DNA from 2 places in the Streptomyces syringium genome. Region 2 is predicted to be linked to the other one. Evidence: riboswitches for the same ligand, from Rfam matches in the RefSeq annotation. Region 2 holds a riboswitch; the other holds the start of a gene.
What was found. A riboswitch is a leader RNA that binds a small molecule or an ion and turns the genes downstream of it on or off. The one in region 2 is predicted to bind thiamine pyrophosphate.
Positions count from the first base shown of each region.

Region 1: it holds a riboswitch for thiamine pyrophosphate, as region 2 does, so the genes downstream of both, thiO (glycine oxidase ThiO) here and JO379_RS24755 (thiamine ABC transporter substrate-binding protein) in region 2, are expected to answer to the same signal.

Region 1 covers NZ_JAGIOH010000001.1:2,128,013-2,135,568, reverse strand. Annotated here, with positions in the region: gene pknB (Stk1 family PASTA domain-containing Ser/Thr kinase) at 1-367, opposite strand, end outside; gene JO379_RS09390 (thiazole synthase) at 542-1,336, opposite strand; gene thiS (sulfur carrier protein ThiS) at 1,345-1,584, opposite strand; gene thiO (glycine oxidase ThiO) at 1,581-2,780, opposite strand; TPP riboswitch at 2,778-2,889, opposite strand; gene JO379_RS09375 (NAD(P)/FAD-dependent oxidoreductase) at 3,120-4,289, shown strand; gene JO379_RS09370 (Rv2175c family DNA-binding protein) at 4,392-4,757, shown strand; gene thiE (thiamine phosphate synthase) at 4,858-5,523, shown strand; gene metF (methylenetetrahydrofolate reductase [NAD(P)H]) at 5,683-6,600, shown strand; gene JO379_RS09355 (hypothetical protein) at 6,641-7,556, shown strand, end outside.
Region 2 covers NZ_JAGIOH010000001.1:5,513,915-5,521,470, forward strand. Annotated here, with positions in the region: gene tsf (translation elongation factor Ts) at 1-168, shown strand, start outside; gene pyrH (UMP kinase) at 331-1,110, shown strand; gene frr (ribosome recycling factor) at 1,280-1,837, shown strand; gene JO379_RS24745 (phosphatidate cytidylyltransferase) at 1,837-2,919, shown strand; gene rlmN (dual-specificity RNA methyltransferase RlmN) at 3,018-4,124, shown strand; TPP riboswitch at 4,163-4,268, shown strand; gene JO379_RS24755 (thiamine ABC transporter substrate-binding protein) at 4,264-5,346, shown strand; gene JO379_RS24760 (ABC transporter permease) at 5,418-7,031, shown strand; gene JO379_RS24765 (ABC transporter ATP-binding protein) at 7,032-7,556, shown strand, end outside.

The sequences.
Region 1 (7,556 bases), 3.4 Mb from region 2:
CCGCGATGTCGAGCGCGGCGCGCGGCTGGAGCGCCTTGCGCTCGCGCAGCACGTCGCGCAGCGTGCACCCGGCCACGTACTCCATCGCCAGATAGACGTAGACGCCGTCGGTGCCCTGGTCGAAGACCCCCACCACATTGGGGTGGTCGAGCCGTGCCACGGACTTGGCCTCACGGATGAAGCGCTCCACGAAGGCCTCGTCGGCGGCGAGGCCGGGATGCATCACCTTCAGCGCGAGCACACGGTCGAGCCGGGTGTCGACGGCCCGGTAGACCGTGGCCATGCCACCGACGGCGATCCGCGCCTCGACGCGGTAGCGGCTGTCGAGCACGTGCCCGACGAGCGGGTCCCCCAGGGTCGTATCCACGGCATACGAGTCTACGAGCCACGACGGGCAGGTCGAACGCGGTGCGCCTGCAGGGGGTATCCGCAGCCGAACAGTGACATTGGGCAGGCTGCGCTGTGGCTTGCCGCCGTTACGGGTGGCACGCCTTGTCCGGGCCGCCCGTCGTCCGGGGCCGGGGCCCGGGGCGGAGCCCCGTCAGAACGCCGGGCGCTCCGGGTCCAGTCGTGCCAAGCCCTCCGCAGGAGAAGACGCCTCGGCGAAGTGGCGGCGGGGGATGCGGCCCGCCCGGTGGGCCAGGCGGCCCGCGTGCACCGCGTGGCGCATGGCCTCCGCCATCAGGACCGGCTCCTGGGCGCGGGTCACGGCCGAGGCGAGCATCACCGCCGCGCACCCCAGCTCCATCGCGAGCGCCGCGTCGGACGCCGTGCCCGCGCCCGCGTCGAGGATCACCGGGACCCCGGCGCGCTCCGTGATCAGCTGGAAGTTGTGCGGGTTGCGGATGCCGAGGCCGGAGCCGATGGGCGAGCCCAGGGGCATGATCGCGGCGCAGCCGGCGTCCTCCAGCTTGCGGGCGAGGACCGGGTCGTCGTTGGTGTACGGCAGGACGGTGAAGCCTTCGTCCACCAGGATCTCGGCGGCGTCCAGCAGCTCGATCGGGTCGGGCAGCAGGGTGCGCTCGTCGGCGATCACTTCGAGCTTGACCCAGTCGGTGCCGAGTGCCTCACGGGCCAGCCGCGCGGTGAGGACCGCCTCGCCGGCGGTGAAGCAGCCCGCCGTGTTCGGCAGCACGCGGATGCCGTGCTTCTCCAGGACGGAGAGCACCGAGCCCCGCACACCGGCGTCCAGCCGGCGCATGGCGACCGTGGTCAGCTCGGTGCCGGAGGCGAGCAGTGCGCGCTCCAGCACGTCGAGGCTGGGAGCCCCGCCCGTTCCCATGATCAGCCGGGAGGAGAACGCGGTGCCCGCGATGGTGAGCAGATCGTCTGCCATGGGGCGGATCAGCCCCCCTGCACGGCGGTGAGGACCTCGACGCGGTCGCCGTCGCCGAGCGTCGTGGCGGGCCACTGGCCGCGGGGGACGACGGTCTCGTTGACGGCGGCGGCGACGCCCGCGCGCGCGGTGGTGAGGGCGGCCACGAGGCCGTCGAGGGTCAGCCCCCGGGGGACCTCGCGGTGCTCGCCGTTGACGTGGATGCCGACGTTGGCCGCGGGGCTGTCGGTGGGGTCGGTGGGGTTCATGCGGGCAGCTCCTGGAGCGCGTTCGAGAAGCGTCGGGGGGAGAAGGGAAGGGCCGTCTCGGGCAGCCGGCCGGTGGTCAGCACCTCGGCCATCACCTCGCCGGTGAGCGGGGTGAGCAGAATGCCGTTGCGGTGGTGGCCGGTGGCCGTGAGCAGGCCGGGCAGCTCGGTCGGGCCGAGCAGGGGCGCGTTGTCGGGCGAGCCGGGGCGCAGCCCGGCGCGGGTCTCGACCAGGGGCAGCTCGGTGATGCCGGGCACCAGCTCGTGGGCGTCGCGCAGCAGCTCGTACACACCGCCGGCGGTGACGGTGGTGTCCCAGCCGAGCTCCTCCGTCGTGGCGCCGACGACCAGCTCGCCGTTCTCGCGCGGCACCAGATAGACGGGGCCGCCGCGGACGACCGCCCGGACGGTCCGGGAGAGGAAGGGCGCGTACGGGCCGGGGACCCGCAGCCGCAGGATCTGGCCCTTGACCGGGCGGACCGGGGGCAGGACGTGCTCGGGGATCCCCGCGAGACGGCCGCTGTGACTGCCCGCGGCGAGCACGGTCGCCCCGGCGGCGACTCGGGTGCCGTCGGCCAGACGAGCCCCCGTGGCGCGCTCGCCCGTGACGTCGACGCGGACCGCCTCCGCACGGTGGAAGCGCACCCCGGCCCGCTCACAGGCGGTGAGCAGGGCCTTCGCGAGCCGCCGGGGATCGGTCTGGTGATCGCCGTCCACCCGCACACCGCCGCTCACCCCCGGTGCGAGCATCGGCTCCAGCCGACGGCACTCCCGCCCCGTCAGCCACTGCGCGTCCAGCCCGGACCGCTGCTGGAGGGCGTGCAGCTCCCGCAGATGGGCGCGGTCGTCGGCGTCGAGGGCGACGGCGAGCGTGCCGCAGGCGCGGTAGCCGGTGTCCTGGCCGCTCGCCTCCTCCAGCTCGGCCGTGAACGCCGGATAGCGCCGCGCGGAGGCCAGATTCAAAGCGAGCAGCCGCTGCTCGCCGTGGTGCAGCTCCGTGACGGCGGCGAGCATGCCCGCCGCGACCAGGGCCGCGCCGCCGCCCGGCGCGGGGTCCGCGACGACCGTGCGCAGACCGCGCTGCGCCGCGCGCCACGCCGTGACGAGACCGATGACACCGCCGCCGACGACGAGCACGTCGCAGACGGTGTCCGACGGCGTGCCCCGGCCCCCGGGCATGGTGGAAGACGCGTGCATGGGCGTCCAGCCCCTCCCTTCGCCGGCATGACCCGGATCAGGTTCGTACGGTCGGAGGCCGTCCAGCCTCCCTCTCAGCCCGGTCGTCCGGGCTCCCGCGAGTGCTTTGCACGGCCACCCTAGTACGCGCCGCGAAAGGACCGGAAGGGCGGCCGGACGGGGGGAGCCTCGCACCGTTCGGCGGCCTCCGGCGGCCAAACATGGTGACGCTGTGTCAGACGTCTCCGTACCCGGTGCTCCGGTACGGCCCGGCCGCAGCCCTACAGTGATCGGGTGAGCGAGCACGGGAAAGCAGCGAAGACCTCCACCGAGGAGCGGGTCGTCATCGTCGGCGCCGGGATGGCCGGGGTGCAGACCGCCGTCGCCCTGCGCGAGCAGGGCTGGCGCGGCGCGATCTCCGTCCTGGGCGCCGAGCCCCACCAGCCGTACGACCGGCCGCCGCTCTCCAAGGCCGTCCTGCTCGGCAAGGCGGAGGGGTCGGCCTTCGAGGTGGACTTCGCGTCGCTCGGCATAGAGCTGGAACTCGGCCGGGAGGTCACCGGCCTGCGCGCCGACGAGCACCTGCTGGAGACCGGGACCGGGCCCGTGCCGTACGACGTGCTGGTCATCGCCACCGGCGCCGAGCCCCTCGCCCTGCCCGGCAGCGAGGACGTGCCCGGCGTGCACCTGCTGCGCACCCTGGACGACGCCGAGCGGCTGCGCCCGGTGCTGGCCCGGCAGCACGACGTCGTGGCCGTCGGCGCGGGCTGGATCGGCGCGGAGTTCGCGACCGCCGCGCGCGAGGCGGGCTGCCGGGTGACGGTCGTGGAGGCCGCCGAGCTGCCGCTGGCGGGCGCCATGCCGCCCGAGGTCGCCGTCCACATGTCCCGGTGGTACGCCGACAGCGGAGCCCGGCTGCTGACCGGTGCGCGCGTGGCCGCCGTGGAACCGGGCGCGGTGCTGCTGGCCGACGGCACCCGGCTCACGGCGGACGCCGTGGTCGTCGGCATCGGCGCGCGGCCCGCGACCGGCTGGCTGGCCGGCTCGGGCATCGCGCTCGCGGCGGACCACTCCGTCGTCACCGACGACCGGCTGCGCACGTCCCTGCCCGACGTCTACGCCGTCGGCGACTGCGCGTCCTTCCCCTCCGCCCGCTACGGCGAGCGGCTGCTCGTGCACCACTGGGACAACGCGCTCCAGGGCCCCCGGACCGTCGCCGCGAACATCGTCCACGGCCCGGCCGAGAGCCCGGTCTACGACCCGGTGCCCTACTTCTGGTCCGAGCAGTTCGGCCGCTTCGTGCAGTACGCGGGCCACCACGCGGCCGCCGACGAGCTCCTGTGGCGCGGCGACCCCGACAGCGCCGCCTGGACGGTGTGCTGGCTGCGCGCGGGCGTCCTGGTGGCTCTGCTGGCCGTGGGCCGGCCCCGCGACCTGGCCCAGGGGCGCAAGCTCATCGAGCGCGGCGCGGCCCTCGACCGGGCGAAGGCCGCGGACGCGTCCGTGCCGCTGAAGTCCGCCGCTCTGTGACGTGCCGTTCGCCTGTCCGGCGGATCGCCGGACAGGCTTGTCCGGACGCGGCTCGGGTCAACCCGGCTACCCACTGTCAGTCCTAGATGGCAGGCTTGTCCCGTGACCGAGATTGACGCAAAGATCGATGCTCTCGTCCCCGCCTGGCTCAACCTCCCCGACATCGCCGAAATTCTCGATGTCGAGGTGACGCGCGTCCGGCAGCTGGTCAAGGAAGGCCAGCTGATCGCCGTGCGCCGTGGCGAGAACCGAGTGCTCCAGGTGCCCGCCGACTTCGTCGGCGAGGGCAAGGTCGTCAAGGGCCTGGCCGGGACCCTGACGCTGCTGCGGGACGACGGCTTCAGCGACGAGGAAATGCTGGAGTGGCTGTTCACCCCGGACCCGACCCTGCCCGGGACCCCCGCGCAGGCGCTGCGCGAGAATCGTGGCACGGAGGTGAAGCGCCGCGCCCAGGCGCTCGCCGTCTGACGCGCCCGTAGGCGCCGTAGACGCGAAGTGAAAACCGTCCGGCGTACGGGCACGGGAGCCTCCCGTGCCCGTACGCCGCCGACCCGGGGGGACCCACCACATGTCCGTCACCGCACGCGAGCGGCTCGCCGACGCCCGGCTGTATCTGTGCACCGACGCCCGCAAGCGCCAGGGCGACCTGCCGGAGTTCCTGGACGCCGTGCTCGGTGACGGAGGCGTCGACATCATCCAGCTGCGCGACAAGGGCATGGAGGCGGGGGAGGAGCTGGAGCACCTCGCCGTCTTCGCCGAGGCGGCCCGCCGCCACGGCAGGCTCCTCGCGGTGAACGACCGCGCCGACGTCGCGCACGCCGTCCGCTCCGACGTCCTGCACCTCGGCCAGGGCGATCTGCCGGTGCCGGCCGCGCGGGCCGTCCTCGGCGACGACGTACTGATCGGCCGCTCCACCCACGCCGAGGCGGAGGTGGCCGCCGCGGCCGCCGAGCCCGGCGTCGACTACTTCTGCACCGGCCCGTGCTGGCCGACCCCGACCAAGCCCGGCCGGCACGCCCCGGGCCTCGACCTCGTGCGCTACGCCGCCGCCCTTCAGCCCGAGGGGGCCGGGCGGCCCTGGTTCGCCATCGGCGGCATCGACGCCGGCAATCTGGACGAGGTGCTGGACGCCGGCGCCCGCCGGGTCGTCGTGGTGCGCGCCATCACCGAAGCGGACGATCCGGGCGAGGCCGCGGCCCGGCTCGCGAAGCGCGTGCGCGATTACGCCGGGTAACCCCACGGCGTGTGACCAGCGGCGCGACCGGCCCCGACGGTCATGGACTGCCCACGATATTTCCACGGAATGTCCAAGGTGTGGACAGTGGTCGGGCGAAAAGGGCATATCGAAAACGATGGTTGGGGCCTCCGTCGCACCGCTGGTTAACTTGCCGGTATGGCCCTTGGCACTGCTTCCACCAGGACAGACCATGCGCACACAGTGCGTGAGCTACTCGCCCGCGGCGAGCGGTCGTATTCGTTCGAGTTCGCGGCCCCGAAGACCGAGAAGGGCGAGCGGACGCTGTGGAACGCCATTCGCCGCATCGAGGCCGTCGCCCCCACGTTCGTCTCCGTGACCTATGGTGCGGGCGGCTCCTCCCGTGAGGGCACCGTGCGGGCGACCGAGCGCATCGCGACCGACACCACCCTCACCCCCGTCGCGCATCTGACGGCGGTCAACCACTCCACGGCCGAACTCCGCAACGTCATCGGCCAGTACGCCGACGTCGGCATCCGCAACATGCTCGCCCTGCGCGGCGACCCGCCCGGCGACCCCATGGGCGAGTGGGTGCGCCACCCGAAGGGCATCGATTACGCCGCCGACCTGGTGCGGCTCATCAAGGAGTCCGGCGACTTCTGCGTCGGCGTCGCGGCCTTTCCCGAGATGCACCCGCGATCCACCGACTGGGAAACCGATATCGGGCACTTCGTGGACAAGTGCCGCGCGGGTGCGGATTTCGCCATCACCCAGATGTTCTTCTACCCCGAGGACTATCTGCGGCTGCGTGACCGCGTCGCGGCGGCGGGATGCGACACCCCGATCATCCCCGAAATCATGCCCGTCACGAATGTGCGCCAGATCGAACGATTCGCACAGCTCAGCAACGCGGCGTTCCCGCCGGATCTGGCGGAACGGATCCTCGCGGTCAAGGACGACCCGGCGGCTGTACGCTCGATCGGGATCGAGTACGCCACGCAGCTGTGCACTCGGTTGATGGCCGAGGAGATTCCCGGGCTGCATTTCATTACCCTGAACCACTCCACGGCGACTCTGGAAATCTACGAGAATCTGGGACTGCACCAGCGGTCCTGACGGCCGGCCCGCGAACGGCGGCCGCACGAGAGGGGCGTTAATGGGCTGGACGGTCCTCTACATCGCGTTCGGCGTCGTCGCGCTCTGGCTGCTGGGCGAGGTGCTGCTGCAGTACAAGGCGCGGTTGCGCTGGCGGCTCCTCGCCTTCGTCGGCTTCCTCGGTGTGGTCGTGGGCGTGCTCATCCCCTCCGTGGTGGTCATCGGGGTGGGCGCGATCGCCTTCGCCATCGGGCAGACGTATGTGACGCTCTCCTTCCGCCGCGGCTTCTCCACCGGCTGGGCCATCCGCCGCGGCAAGGACGACGCCGGGGACGGCAAGGAGCCCGGCGCCGGGCCCGCCGGCGCGGAGAAGACCCGGGCGGGCCGCCGACGCCGGGGCGGTCCCGCGGCCCCCCTCGCCGAGCCGACCCTCGAGGTCTCCGGTCTCGAGGTCCACCCGGTCCCCGAGGCCGACCAGGGCCCGGCCCTGCTGCCCAACGCGGCCCACCAGCCCGCCCCCGCGGCGTCGGAGGAGGCCGCCCCCGGCCCGTACGGCGGCTACGGCGACACCACCGGCTACGACCAGGGCCAGGACACGAGCGTCTTCGGCACCTACGACCCGTACGGCGGTCAGCCCCCCGGCGCCCCCGGCGCCACCGCTCAGGGCGATCAGAGCGGCCAGGGCGCCTATGCCGGCCAGTTCGACTACGGGCAGGGGCAGTACGCGCCCTACTCCGACCCCTACATCGGCAACCGTCAGCAGTCCTACGACACCTACGAGGGCTACGGACAGCAGGACGTCTACGCCCAGCAGCAGTACGGCACGGCCGCGCCCGCCGGCTACCCCCTCGACGCCTACGGAATGCCGCAGCAGTACGACATCGACACCCCGCCCGGCGGTGTCTGGGTGCCGCAGCAGCGCGACAACGACACCCCGCCGCCGCCCCCCGGGCAGCAGCCGCCCTACCCCGAGCAAC
Region 2 (7,556 bases):
GAGGCTGCCCTGCCGAAGATCGTCGAGGGTCGCGTCACCGGCTTCTTCAAGGAGAGCGTGCTGCTGGACCAGCCGTTCGCCAAGGACAACAAGAAGACCGTCCAGAAGATCCTGGACGAGGCCGGTGTCACGCTGAAGCGCTTCTCGCGCATCCGCGTCGGCGCCTGAGCCGTCAGCAGGACGCGAATGACCTGCGACCCGCTAGGGTCGTACGCAGCCGCCCGTCCACCGGCCGGCCGCTGATGTGACGAGGAGGCCATTGCCGTACAGGGATCTGATAAGGACCCATCCGGCAATGGCCTTCTTCGTATGTGCACGAGGAGATCTCCAATGAATCAGGGTGCGGACGCCCCACAGGCCGCCGACGACGAGAGCACCGACCACGGCAAGCGCCGTCGGTTCATGCTGAAACTGTCCGGCGAGGCCTTCGCCGGCGGCGGAGGGCTCGGCGTCGACCCCGATGTCGTGCACGCCATCGCCCGGGAGATCGCGGCGGTCGTCCGCGAGGGCTACGAGATCGCCGTCGTCATCGGCGGCGGCAACTTCTTCCGCGGCGCCGAGCTGCAGCAGCGCGGCATGGACCGGGCCCGCTCGGACTACATGGGCATGCTCGGCACGGTCATGAACTGCCTCGCCCTCCAGGACTTCCTGGTCAAGGAAGGCATCGAGACGCGGGTGCAGACCGGCATCACCATGGGCCAGGTCGCCGAGCCGTTCATCCCGCTGCGCGCCGTGCGCCACCTGGAGAAGGGCCGCGTCGTGATCTTCGGCGCCGGCATGGGCATGCCCTACTTCTCCACCGACACCACCGCCGCCCAGCGCGCCCTGGAGATCCACGCCGAGGCGATCCTGATGGGCAAGAACGGTGTCGACGGGGTCTACGACTCCGACCCGAAGAAGAACCCCGACGCGGTGAAGTTCGACGCCCTCGAATACGGCGAGGTCCTCTCCCGCGGCCTCAAGGTCGCCGACGCCACCGCCATCACCCTGTGCATGGACAACAAGCTGCCGATCCTCGTCTTCGAGCTGCTCGCCGAGGGCAACATCGGGCGTGCGGTCAAGGGTGAGAAGATCGGCACGCTGGTGAGCGACCAGAGCACGCGGGCCTGACGGGCTCGCACAACCGCCCGTACCGGCCAGGTGCCGGTCCGGGCGGCAACTCCGGGCCGCGGGAAGACCTCGGCACGGGGATGGACAACTGCCTGCCGGTCGGACACCGTGCAGGAGAAGACGCGCGCAGGGGCGAGGCTCTGCTTACTGATAACACCAGGAGCAAGTGGTGATCGAAGAGATCCTCCTCGAGGCCGAGGAGAAGATGGAGAAGGCCGTCGTGGTCGCCAAGGAGGACTTCGCGGCGATCCGCACCGGGCGTGCGCACCCGGCGATGTTCAACAAGATCGTGGCGGACTACTACGGTGCGCTGACGCCCATCAACCAGCTGGCGTCGTTCTCGGTTCCCGAGCCGCGCATGGCCGTGGTGACCCCGTTCGACAAGAGCGCGCTGCGCAACATCGAGCAGGCCATCCGCGACTCCGACCTGGGCGTCAACCCCAGCAACGACGGCAACATCATCCGGGTGACCTTCCCGGAGCTGACGCAGGAGCGCCGCAAGGAGTTCGTCAAGGTCGCCAAGACCAAGGCCGAGGACTCCAAGATCTCGATCCGCTCCATCCGCCGCAAGGCGAAGGAACTCCTCGACAAGCTCGTCAAGGACAAGGAGTCCGGCGAGGACGAGGTGCGCCGCGCGGAGAAGGAGCTCGACGACACCACCCAGAAGTACGTCGCTCAGGTGGACGAGCTGCTCAAGCACAAGGAATCCGAGCTCCTCGAGGTCTGATGAACGACGCATCCTGGGGGGCCCCGCCGCGCGTCGGCTCTTGGGGGTCCACCGACCAGGGACCCGCCGGTACGGCGGGTCCTGTGCACGAGGCGGGCTACGCGGCGCAGACTCGCCCCATGCCCATCGTGCCCGACGCAGGCGGAGACCAGGACGACCGTGATCAGGGGGCCGCTGACTTCGGCGGCCCCCTGTTCCGCGATGAACAGGAGCCCGACATCCGGCCGCAGGAGCCTGCTGCCCCCCAGACGGCGAACGCGGCGAAGAAAAGCGCCGGGCGTGATCTGCGGGCAGCGATAGGGGTGGGCATCGGCCTCGGGGCCGTCATCCTCGCCTCCCTGTTCATCTACAAGCCCGTCTTCCTCGGCGTCATCGTGGTGGCCGTGGTCGTCGGGCTGTGGGAGCTGACCTCCCGGCTGGCCGAGAAGAAGGCCATCCGGGCACCCCTGGTGCCGCTCGCGGTCGGCGGCGCCGCCATGGTCGTCGCCGGCTTCGTGAACGGCGCCGAAGGCGCGTGGGTGGCCATGGCCTTCACCGCGCTCGCGGTGCTCGTGTGGCGCATGACGGAGCCGCCCGAGGACTACCTCCGCGATGTCACGGCAGGCATCTTCGCGGCCTTCTACGTGCCCTTCCTCGCCACCTTCGTGGCGCTGATGCTGGCCGCGGACGACGGTGCCTGGCGGGTGCTGACCTTCCTGGTGCTCACCGTGGTCAGCGACACCGGTGCCTACGCGGTGGGCTGGCGGTTCGGCAAGAAGAAGCTCGCGCCGCGCATCAGCCCCGGCAAGACCCGCGAGGGGCTGCTCGGCGCGGTGGCGTTCGCCATGGTGGCGGGCGCGCTGTGCACGCACTTCCTGATCGACGGCGGAGCGTGGTGGCAGGGTCTGCTGCTGGGCCTCGCGGTCGCGGTCAGTGCCACGCTGGGCGATCTCGGCGAGTCGATGATCAAGCGGGACCTGGGCATCAAGGACATGGGCGCCCTGCTGCCGGGCCACGGCGGGATCATGGACCGGCTGGACTCGCTGCTGCCGACCGCCCCGGTGGTGTGGCTGCTGCTGGTCGTCTTCGTCGGCAGTACCTGAGCCGCGACAGGGGTCCTACCTGCGGTTTCTTCGGTGAGGGGCGCGTTGTCCACAGGGCGGCGGGCCCCTCTCCGTACGTCTGCGACACTGGTAGGACCATGCCTGCACCTGGAGAACTCACTTTCGTCGCGCCGCGTGGGGCCAAGAAGCCCCCGCGGCACCTTGCCGACCTCACCCCCGCCGAGCGCCGCGAGGCCGTCGCCGCGATCGGCGAGAAGCCGTTCCGCGCGAAGCAGCTGTCCCAGCACTACTTCGCCCGGTACGCGCACGACCCGGCGGCATGGACGGACATCCCGGCGGCGGCCCGCGAGAAGCTCGCGGCCGAGCTGCTGCCCGAGCTGATGAGCGTCGTCAGGCACATCTCGTGCGACAGCGACACCACCCGTAAGACCCTGTGGCGGCTGCACGACGGCACCCTGGTCGAGTCCGTGCTCATGCGGTACCCCGACCGGGTCACCATGTGCATCAGCTCCCAGGCCGGCTGCGGCATGAACTGCCCGTTCTGTGCCACCGGCCAGGCCGGGCTGGACCGCAATCTGTCGACCGCCGAGATCGTGCACCAGATCGTCGACGGCATGCGCGCCCTGCGCGACGGCGAGGTGCCCGGCGGCCCCGCGCGGCTGTCCAACATCGTCTTCATGGGCATGGGCGAGCCGCTCGCCAACTACAAGCGCGTCGTCGGCGCGATCCGCCGTCTCACCGACCCCGAACCGGACGGCCTCGGGCTCTCGCAGCGCGGCATCACCGTCTCCACCGTCGGCCTGGTGCCCGCGATGCTGCGCTTCGCCGACGAGGGCTTCAAGTGCCGTCTCGCGGTCTCCCTGCACGCGCCGGACGACGAGCTGCGCGACACCCTGGTGCCGGTCAACACCCGCTGGAAGGTCCGCGAGGTCCTCGACGCCGCCTGGGAGTACGCGGAGAAGTCCGGCCGCCGGATCTCCATCGAGTACGCCCTGATCCGGGACATCAACGACCAGGCCTGGCGTGGTGACCTGCTCGGCCGGCTCCTCAAGGGCAAGCGCGTGCACGTCAACCTCATCCCGCTCAACCCCACCCCGGGGTCGAAGTGGACCGCGTCCCGCCCGGAGGACGAGCGGGCGTTCGTCCAGGCGATCGCCGCGCACGGCGTGCCCGTCACCGTGCGTGACACGCGCGGCCAGGAGATCGACGGAGCGTGCGGTCAGCTCGCCGCCGCCGAGCGCTGATACTGTCCACTCGCCCAGGCGAAGAACTCGCACAAATGAACATCCGACAGGGGAGCGCGCAGAGCGCTGAGAGTGCGGCACAGGCCGCAGACCCTCGGACCTGATCCGGGTCATACCGGCGTAGGGAGTCAACCCACTCATGAACACCACCTTCCGGCGTGCCGTCGGCGCGGCCGTCGTCGCCGCGCTCGGCCTCCCCGTGCTGGCCGCCTGCGGCGGCTCGGACGACTCCGGCTCCGACTCGAAGACCGTCACGCTCGTCTCGCACGACTCCTTCGCCGCCTCCGACGCGGTGCTCAAGGAGTTCACGCGGACCACCGGGTACAAGGTCAAGGTGCTCAAGAGCGGGGACGCAGGGACGGCCGTCAACCAGGCCATCCTCTCCAAGAAGCACCCGCAGGGCGACGTCTTCTTCGGCGTCGACAACACCCTCCTGTCGCGGGCGCTCGAGAACGACCTGTTCACCCCGTACGAGGCCAAGGGCCTGGACCGGGTCCCCAAGGGCCTCCAGGCCGACGCCGCCGAGCACCGGGTCACGCCCATCGACTTCGGCGACATCTGCGTGAACTACGACCGCGCGTACTTCGCCGACCACAAGCTCAGCCCGCCGGCGTCCTTCGACGACCTGATCAAGCCGGAGTACAAGAACCTCCTGGTCACCGAGAACGCGGCGACCTCGTCCCCCGGTCTCGCCTTCCAGCTGGGCACCATCGCCAAGTACGGCGACGCCGGCTGGCAGGACTACTGGAAGAAGCTCAAGGCCAACGGCGTCGAGGTCGTGGACGGCTGGGAGCAGGCGTACAACGACCGCTTCTCCGGTTCCGCCGCGGGCAAGAAGGCCAAGGGCGACAAGCCGCTCGTCGTCTCCTACGCCTCCAGCCCGCCCGCCGAGGTGCTCGGTGTGAAGCCGCTGCCCAAGGAGGGGCCGACCGGCGTCGCGACGGGCACCTGCTTCCGGCAGACCGAGTTCGCCGGGCTGCTGAAGGGCGCGAAGAACACCAAGGGCGGCCAGGCCCTGATCGACTTCCTGCTGGGCAAGAAGTTCCAGGAGGACCTGCCGCTCCAGATGTTCGTCAACCCGGCGAACCAGGACGCCGCGCTGCCCGAGGAATTCACCAAGTTCGGTGCCAAGATCACCGACCCCGCGACCCTCGCCCCGGAGAAGATCGCCAAGAACCGCGACCAGTGGGTCAAGGCATGGTCCTCGCTCGTCCTGAAGTAGACGCCCCGGATCGACACGTCCCGAAGCGATCGAAGAGGCTCTCCCGGCAGACGGCGGTCCGGCTCGGCCTGATGACCCTGCCGGTCGCCTTCTTCGCGCTGTTCTTCGCCTACCCGGTCTCCGCCATCGTGGCCCGGGGGCTCAAGGACGGCGGCCAGTGGCAGTTCGCCCGCGTCGGGGAAGTGCTCGGCGACGAGCGGATCGGCCACGTCCTGTGGTTCACCACATGGCAGGCCCTCGCCTCCACGGCCCTGACCCTCGCCCTCGCTCTCCCCGGCGCCTATGTCTTCGCCCGCTTCGACTTCCCCGGCAAACAGCTGCTGCGGGCGGTGGTCACCGTCCCCTTCGTCCTGCCGACCGTCGTGGTCGGCTCGGCCTTCCTGGCGCTGCTCGGACGCGGCGGGCTGCTGGACGAGCTGTGGGGGATGCGCCTGGACACCACGGTCTGGGCGATCCTCCTGGCCCATGTGTTCTTCAACTACGCCGTCGTCGTCCGGACCGTCGGCGGACTCTGGGCACAGCTCGACCCCCGCCAGGAGGAGGCGGCCCGGGTGCTGGGCGCAGGGCGCTTCGCCGCCTGGCGCCGGGTGACGCTGCCGGCGCTCGCGCCCTCCGTGGCCGCCGCCGCACTCATGGTCTTCCTCTTCACCTTCACCTCCTTCGGCGTCGTGCAGATCCTCGGCGGCCCCCGCTACGCCACCCTGGAAGTGGAGATCTACCAGCAGACCGCACGGCTGCTCGACCTGCCGACGGCCGCTGTGCTCACCCTCGTGCAGTTCGTGGCCGTGGCCGTGCTGCTGGCGGTGCACGCCTGGACGGTGCGGCGGCGGGAATCCGCGCTGAAGCTGGTCGACGCCGCCCACACCTCCCGGCGCCCGCGGGGAGCCGCCCAGTGGGCGCTCCTGGCGTCCGTGCTGACCGTGGTGGCGCTGCTGATCCTGGTGCCGCTCGTCGTGCTCGTCCTGCGGTCCTTCGACGGACCCGACGGTTACGGCCTGGCCTTCTACCGCGCCCTGGCCTCCGCGGACGACAATGGCGGTACCTTCGTCGTCGCCCCGCTGGAAGCCATCGGGAACTCCCTGGCCTGCGCGCTGGCCGCGACCGGCATCGCCGTCGTCGTGGGAGGGCTCGCCGCCGCCGCGCTGACCCGGCGGGCGGGACGGCTCGTACGGGGCTTCGACGCGCTGCTCATGCTGCCGCTGGGCACCTCCGCGGTGACCGTCGGCTTCGGCTTCCTGATCACCCTGGACGAGCCGCCGCTGGATCTGCGCTCGTCCTGGATCCTGGTCCCGCTGGCCCAGGCCCTGGTGGGCGTGCCCTTCGTCGTCCGGATCATGCTGCCCGTGCTGCGCGCGGTGGACGCGCGGCTGCGCGAGGCGGCCGCGGTGCTCGGGGCGTCCCCGCTGCGCGCGTGGCGCGAAGTGGACCTGCCGCTGGTCGGGCGGGCCCTGGCGGTGGCGGCGGGGTTCGCGTTCGCCGTGTCGCTGGGCGAGTTCGGGGCGACCGTCTTCATCGCCCGCCCCGACAACCCCACCCTGCCGGTGGCCGTCGCCCGGCTGCTCGGCCGCCCCGGGGAACTGAACTACGGCCAGGCCATGGCCCTCAGCACGATCCTGATGCTGGTGTGCGCGGCGGCGCTGCTGGTACTGGAGCGTGTCCGCACCGACCGCTCGGGAGAGTTCTAGATGGACCGGCTGCGACAGGATCTGCTGCGCCTGGACGACGTCACGGTCCGCTTCGGCGGGCGTACGGCCCTGGACGCGGTGGACCTGAGGGTCGCCGAGCACGAGACGGTGTGCGTGCTCGGGCCGAGCGGCAGCGGGAAGTCCACGCTGCTGCGGGTCGTCGCGGGGCTCCAGCACGCGGACGCCGGGCGGGTCTTCCTCTCCGGCGCCGACCAGGGCGGGGTGCCCGTCCACCGGCGCGGAGTGGGCCTGATGTTCCAGGACCACCAGCTCTTCCCGCAGCGGGACGTCGGCGGCAACGTCGGCTTCGGGCTGCGGATGCGCAAGGTCGGGCGCGCGGAGGCGGAGCGCCGCGTCGCGGAGCTGCTCGACATGGTGGGCCTGCCGGGCGCGCAGCGGCGGTCCGTCGCGGCGCTGTCCGGCGGCGAGCAGCAGCGGGTGGCCCTGGCGAGGGCGCTCGCGCCGCGGCCACGGCTGCTGATGCTCGACGAGCCGCTCGGCCAGCTCGACCGGAGCCTGCGCGAG